Linked DNA regions of Granulimonas faecalis. The protein of the gene in region 2 interacts with the protein of the main gene of each other region in a pairwise test. Links are inferred from orthologs where the notes say so. Each region holds a gene or a part of one and is shown on either strand. Other genes may lie near its edges. The genes, in order: rlmKL and typA.

The links.
Region 1: the proteins of typA (region 2) and rlmKL interact in binary tests that used the Escherichia coli proteins (3 or more experiments, as listed by UniProt). The link is inferred for Granulimonas faecalis from one-to-one orthologs.

Annotation. Positions count from the first base shown.
Region 1 is NZ_BQKC01000001.1:725,042-728,605, forward strand. Bases 150-3,402 are described here. They hold rlmKL (bifunctional 23S rRNA (guanine(2069)-N(7))-methyltransferase RlmK/23S rRNA (guanine(2445)-N(2))-methyltransferase RlmL), read right to left. Parts: upstream 3,047-3,402; coding sequence 350-3,046; downstream 150-349. Other genes in these bases: OR600_RS03325 (sensor histidine kinase), read left to right, coding at 150-338; OR600_RS03335 (hypothetical protein), read right to left, coding at 3,299-3,402. Outside these bases: more of OR600_RS03325, read left to right, coding at 1-149; more of OR600_RS03335, read right to left, coding at 3,403-3,475. UniProt on the Escherichia coli protein: Specifically methylates the guanine in position 2445 (m2G2445) and the guanine in position 2069 (m7G2069) of 23S rRNA. Methylation occurs before assembly of 23S rRNA into 50S subunits.
Region 2 is NZ_BQKC01000001.1:16,625-19,871, reverse strand. The notes cover bases 201-3,136. They hold typA (translational GTPase TypA), read right to left. Parts: upstream 2,620-3,136; coding sequence 781-2,619; downstream 201-780. Other genes in these bases: OR600_RS00080 (hypothetical protein), read right to left, coding at 2,633-3,058; OR600_RS00090 (DEAD/DEAH box helicase), read left to right, coding at 201-668. Outside these bases: more of OR600_RS00090, read left to right, coding at 1-200. UniProt on the Escherichia coli protein: A 50S ribosomal subunit assembly protein with GTPase and nucleotide-independent chaperone activity, required for 50S subunit assembly at low temperatures, may also play a role in translation.

The DNA.
Region 1 (3,564 bases), 710 kb from region 2 along the record:
CTGACGAGGATAAAGTTGCGACCATTCTGTTTAACGCAGCTGTAAACGCGCTCCGTCATGCGGCGAGCGTGGTGAGGGTAGGAATGACGGTCCAAGAGGAACAGATCGAGCTTTTCGTTGAGAACGACGGGGCAGCTCTCGGGAACCAAGAGAGGGAGCATCTGTTTGATCGTTTTTACAGTTGCGATGCGGGAGGTACCGGCATTGGTATGGCGCTTGCAGCTGACTATGCCGAACGGTTGGGCGCGAAGCTGACCGCTGACTCAAGCAAAGGTGGGACTCGTGTGAGCCTTTGGTTACCAAGAACATGGGCCTCAGAGCACCTCCGCGCGCCCTGAGGCCCACTGCATCAGTGGCGGTTGCCGCCCTCGCGGCCCTGGCCGCGGCGGTTGTTGCCCGAGGGGCCTGCGCCGCGCGGGCCGCGGCGGTCGCCGCCCTTGAACCCGCCGCGGTCCGATCCGGGCCTGCCGCCCTTGAACCCGCCGCGGCGGTCGTCCTTGCCGCCATGGCCGCCGCCCCGCCGGTCGTTGTCGCGCCCGTCGCGCCCGCGGAAGCCGCCGGGCCTGCGGTCCGTGCGGCCGTCTGAGCCGTGACGGCCGTCCCGCCGGTTGCCGCGCCCGTGACCGTCCCTGCCGCCGCCAAAGCCGCCGGGCCTGCGGTCGCCGCGGTACCGGCTGTCGGGGGCCCGCTTGCCGGCGTGGTCGCCGCGGGCCTTGCGGGCCTCGATCTCGGCACGCTTCTCCTCGCTCATGGGCTTGCGGCGCACGATGTAGACATGGTGCACCTTGGAGTTGCGCTCGAAGTCGTGGGGGATGGTGCGCTCGGTGACATCCTCGACGGTCACGCCGCAGCGGTCGAGCTTCTCGACGTCGGGCGTGAAGTCGCGCAGGTTGCAGCTGAACAGGCACACGCCGTCGCGGGTGAGCAGGCGGGAGATGCCGATGAGCAGCTCGGAGTGGTCGCGCTGGACGTCGAAGCTGCGCTCGCCCATGGAGCTGGAGTTGGAGAAGGTGGGCGGGTCGCAGAAGACGAGGTCCCAGCGGTTGCGGGTCTTGCGCTGCTCGTCCACCCAGCGCAGGACGTCGGCCTTCACGTACTCGTGCTCCTCGCCGTCGAAGCCGTTGCGCTGCATGTTGCGGCGGGCCCAGTCGATGTAGGTGTAGGAGAGGTCCACCGTGGTGGTGTAGCCCGCGCCGCCGTCGGCTGCGTAGACGGTGCCGGTGCCGGTGTAGGCGAACAGGTTGAGGAAGCGCTTGGACCCCCTCATCTGCTTGGCCATCTCGCGGATCTCTGCGCGCACGTCGCGATGGTCGAGGAACAGGCCGCAGTCCAGGCGGTCGACGAGGTTGATCTCGAAGGTGAGGCCGCCCTCCTCCACGAGCTTGCAGCCCTCGGGCAGCTCCACGCCGTCCACGTAGCGGGCCTTGGGCTTGCGGGCCGGGCGGCCGGGGACGTTGCGGGCGAGCTCGCGGGCCTTGATGGTGCGGGTGATGTCCTCGGGTGCCGCGTACTGCGAGCCGCCCTTGGCCTTGTGGCGCACGCGCAGGGCCACGTCGCGGCCGCGCACGCCGAGCACCCGGGGCGCCACGGTGAGCACGTCGATGAGGCGGCGGCGGGCCTTCTCGGGGTCGATCTCGGACGGCGCGGCGTACTCGGAGACCACGAGCCAACGGCCCGGCGTCTGGGGCGCGCCGCGGAAGAGGTCGATGGCCACGTTGTAGTCGGGGAGGTCCTGGTCGTAGACGCGGTAGCAGGTGACGTCCTCGGCCTCGGCCCACTTGGAGCGCTCCTTGGCGTCCTTCTCCAGGCGGGCGGCGAACTGGTCGGTCACCGGCACGAGCACCGGCACCTCGGAGCCATCCTTAAGGGTGACCGCCGCCGGGGGATCCATGGCGATGTCGGCGTAGCCGCGCAGGTAGACGTTGTTCTTGCCCATGAGCGACTCCACCTCGTCCTCGGGCTCGATGCCGAGGAGGGCGTCCAGAGCGCCGTCGCGGGCCAGGGTGCAGGCGGGCGTGCCCTCGGGCAGGCCGGAGCAGAGCCCGGTGAGGTAGGAGAGGGCTTCGGCCTCGCGGGCGGCCTCGTCGGCGTGCAGCCAGGCGAGGTCCACGGCCACGAGACGGTCTTCGGTGAGCTCGGCCCCGGCGCGGGAGACCTCGCGGGCGGGCACGACCACCGGCTCGCGGTCGATGCCGGCGGAGTTGAGCAGGGCGCGGCAGTCGGCGCCGAAGCCCTCGCGGGTGTCGCTCACCACGAGCACGAGGGGGTTCTTGGCGCCTGCGGCGGCGCGGCGCTCGGCCTCGTTGCGCACCTGCGACCAGCTGCGCTCCGAGTGGCCGAGCCACCGGGAGAAGCCCCAGCGCACGCGGAGGAGCCCCGGGGCGCGGTCGAGGGCCACCGATGCGGCCTCGACGGCCAGGGTACCGCCGCCGGAGAAGGCCACGCAGACGGAGGGCATGGGGCGGCGCACGGTGCGCCACCAGCCGGCGAGCTCGAGCACGGCCGCGGCGTAGTCGGGGCGCTGGGGCGGGATGGCGGCGCGGCGGGCGGCCTTCTCGTAGCCGCGGCGGAACAGGGGCTCGCCGCTCATGTCGATCCCCATGGTGGCGTGGCCCTCGCGGATGCGCACGCGGATGCGGAGGTCGGGGTCGTCGGTGTCGACGTTGGGACGGGTGCCCTTGGCCGCGAGCATGCGGTCGACGACGGCGTCCTTGACCTTCTGGCTGGTGAAGAGGGTGTTGTCGAGGCCCTCCATGGTGCCGGAGGTGTACACGGCGAACGTGGCGCCCACGGGGAGGTGGTCCTCCCACGGGATGGCGGCGGCGAGGTCGTAGAGGGTCTCGGCACCGGTCACGGGGCCGGACTCCACGACGGCGACGACGGAGCTGGCGATGCGGCTCCATAGGCAGGCGACGTATGCCCACTTGAGGGGACCCTCGAAGCCCACCTGACCCTGGAGCGGGCGCACGGAGGGCACGCCCAGGCTCTCGAGCTCTTGGGCGAGGAGGTGTTCCAGACCGGTGGGGCAGGTCGCGTAGAATCTCATGGTGCGCCTCTCTTGGGTTGTCAAGCAAAGTCAACCCATGCTACCGCTTGCGGCGTCCCGGGTGGGGGCGGGGCGGCGCGACCCCATGAAATAAGGCGGGACCCAAAGGCAGCGGAAAGCACGGGCGCCGGGCGCCCGGTACCCGCGCTCAGCGCGCCCAGGGGTGCCGACGAACGTCAAACCTACCGACACAGAGGGGGCGGCACGTGTGGGTGCCGGCCCCTCTGTGTCGGTGGCTTTGACTGTCCGCCGCTACTCCGAGGCGGCCTCGAGCCCTTCCTGCACCTGGCGGCGGAACTCCTCCCCGCACTTGACGAAGGTCTCGTAGCCCAGACCCTCGGACATCTCGCTCTCGATGGCGATCGAGGGGTCGTCCTTCTTCCTCATCACGAGCGTGTAGGTCCACTCCTCTGGGCAAATGATCTCCATGGCTGCTCCTCAGCAAAAACTAGAAATATATGAATACAATTAAATCACGTGATTACCAAAACGCGGTCCCGGGGCGTGGCTTTTCGGAC
Region 2 (3,247 bases):
GCCCGAGCGACGCCTCCGACACCGAGCGGGCCTGCGCCCTCGCGGAGTCGTTGCTCGACCGCTACGGCGTGGCCTGCCCCGCCACGGCCGAGGCGGCGGGGGTCCCCGGCGGCCTCTCCCAGGTCTACCCCGTGCTCAAGGCCATGGAGGAGGCCGGGTCGCTGCTGCGCGGCGCCTTCGTGGAGGGGCTCGGCCCCCTGCAGTTCGCCGCCGTCGACACCGTGGAGGCGCTCCGCGAGGCACGCGACTGCGCAGGGGACGGCGAGGGTCCCGCGGCCGCCCGCGACCTGCGCGTGCTCTGCTCGGCCGACCCGGGGCAGCCCCTGGGAGCGGTCCTCCCCTGGCCCGACGGCACCGAGCTCCCCAAGCGCTCCGCGGACTCCTGGACGGTCTTCCTCGGTGGGATGCCCGTGCTTTGGGCGGCGCCCCGCCTCAAGACCGTGGCGCTCTTTGGCTGCGAGGACGCCTGGGGCGGCGCCGTGGCCGCCGTGCTCGACGCCATGGAGGACCGGGCGCGGGCCCAGGGCCGGTCCTGGGCCCTGGAGCGGATCGAGGTGCGGTCCGTGAACGGCAGGGCCGTCCGCGAGGGCCCCCTGGCACCGGTGCTCGCGGGGCTTGGGTTCGTCCCCACCCCCGACGGCATGCGGTTCTACCCGAAGCCGTACTGACGGGCGCCCCGCGGCGCCCGGGCCCGGGCCTGGCCGACGTTCTACGTGAAACGCAAAACGCCCGGGTCTGGGATCCCAGACCCGGGCGCTCGCGGCCGACGGGGGCGAACGGCTACTTGGAAACCTTGCCCCTGCGCACGTTGTCCTTCTTGCGCTCGATGGCGTTGAGGATGCGCTTGCGCATGCGGATGTTCTTGGGCGTCACCTCGACGAGCTCGTCGTCCATGATGTACTCGAGGGCCTCCTCGAGGGTGAAGGTCTTGGGCGGCGTGAGCTGCACGGCGATGTCGGCGGTGGAGCTGCGCTGGTTGCCCAGGCTCTTGGTGCGGGCGATGTTGACCACCATGTCGCCGGGCTTGGAGCGCTCGCCGACGAGCATGCCCTCGTAGCACTCCTCGCCGGGGCCCACGAACATGGTGCCGCGCTCCTGCAGGGTACCCAGGGCGTAGCCCACGGACTTCTCGGTGCTCATGGAGATCATGGCGCCGTTGTTGCGGACGCCCAGCTCGCCGGCGTAGGGGCCGTACTCGGAGAACGTGTGATAGAAGACGCCCTCGCCGTGGGTGGCGTTGAGGATGCGGTTCTTGAGGCCCATGATGCCGCGCGTGGGGATCTTGAACTCCAGGTGCGTGTGGGTCTCGCCGGCCTGCATGCTCGACATGGTGCCGCCGGACTCGCCGAAGGCCTCGATGACCTTGCCGGAGAACTCGTTGGGGCACTCCACCACGGCGAGCTCCACGGGCTCCAGCCGGTGGCCGTGCTCGTCCTCCTTGAAGAGCACACGGGGGCGGCCCACCTGGAACTCGAAGCCCTCGCGGCGCATGGCCTCCATGAGGACGGAGAGGTGCAGGATGCCGCGGCCGGCCACCTCCACGCCGGTCTTGTCGCCCAGCTCCTCGATGCGCATGGTCACGTTGTTCTCGGCCTCGCGCATGAGGCGCTCCTTGAGCTGGCGGGCGCCCACGATGTCGCCGTCGCGGCCCACGAGGGGGCTCGTGGAGGCCTCGAAGACCACGGAGAGGGTGGGCGGGTCGATCTCGATGGGCTCCAGCTCCACGGGGTTCTCGGGGTCGGTGTAGACGTCGCCGATGTCGGTGCGGTCGATGCCCACCACGGCGCCGATGTCGCCGGCGCGGATCTCGTCGCACTCGGTGCGGCCGAGGTAGTCGAAGGTGAAGAGCTGCTTGGCCTGGGCCATGGCGCGGCTGCCGTCGTTCTTGACCACGAGGATCTGCTCGCCGGCGTGGATGGTGCCGGAGTAGACGCGGCCGATGCCGATGCGCCCCACGTAGCTGGAGTGGTCGATGGTGACGCACTGCATGGCCAGAGGGCCGTCGGGGTCGCAGTCGGGGGCGGGCAGGCAGTCCACGACCATGTCCAACAGGGGGTACATGTCGTCGTTGCCGTCGTCCGGGGAGAGGCGGGCGAAGCCGTTGACGGCGCTCGCGTAGACCACGTGCTCCATGGCGAACTCGAGCTGCCCGTCGGTGGCGCCGAGGTCCATCATGAGGTCGAGGGAGTCGTTGACCACGGCCTCAGGGCGGGCGCCCGGGCGGTCGATCTTGTTGACCACGATCATGATGGCGAGGCCGGCGTCGATGGCGTGGCGCAGCACGAAGCGCGTCTGGGGCATGGGGCCCTCGAAGGCGTCCACGAGGAGCAGGGCGGAGTCGGCCATACGGAGCACGCGCTCCACCTCGCCGCCGAAGTCGGCGTGGCCCGGGGTGTCGATGACGTTGATCTTGACGCCCTTGTACTCGATGGAGATGTTCTTGGCCAGGATGGTGATGCCGCGCTCGCGCTCCTGGTCGTTGGAGTCGAGGACACGGTCCTCCACCTGCTGGTTTGCCCTGAAGGCGTCGGTGGCCCGCAGCAGCTTGTCGACGAGAGTGGTCTTGCCATGGTCGACGTGGGCGATGATGGCGACGTTTCTCAGGTTCTCTTGCAGCATGGAGCTCTCTTTCTTATAACAGCGGTTCTGTCTCCCCCGCCGGGGCCGGGTCGCTCCAGCGGAGGGCGCTGCCCGAACCCACCCCGTCGAGCAGGAGGAAGGCCGAGTAGTCGACGTCGTTGCCCTTGTCCCCAAACTCCGTGACGAGCGCGTCGGAGAAGCCCGACCCCGTGTCGACGGCGCCGGCGTAGGCGATGGCGTAGCACACGGGCCTGGAGAAGCCGGGCTCCTTGAGGGTGCCACCCGCGAGGCGGCGCACCCAGTCGTGGGCGGCCTCGAGGCACATGTCGGCCCCGTCGTCGTCGAAGGCGCAGGTCACACGCATGGAGTTCCCGTCGAGCGCGGTGGCCACGACGCCGAGGTCGGCGCTCTCGGCCAACCGGTCGAGGCATTCGCCGATGAGGTTGCACGACAGCTCGTCGAGCTCGGGGCTGATCATGGGGACCTCCTCTGCGGCATGGCGGTGGCGACTGTACAACGCTACACCCAAAGGGCCGCCTTCATGGAGTCACCACTCCGAGAGCCGAGGGCGCGCCCCTGTCGGCGCCTGCCATCAGACAAGAAACAGGCAACGTGACAGATGGGCCAGGCACCTCTGTCACGTGTCGCACCATGGGGACGGGGGCCT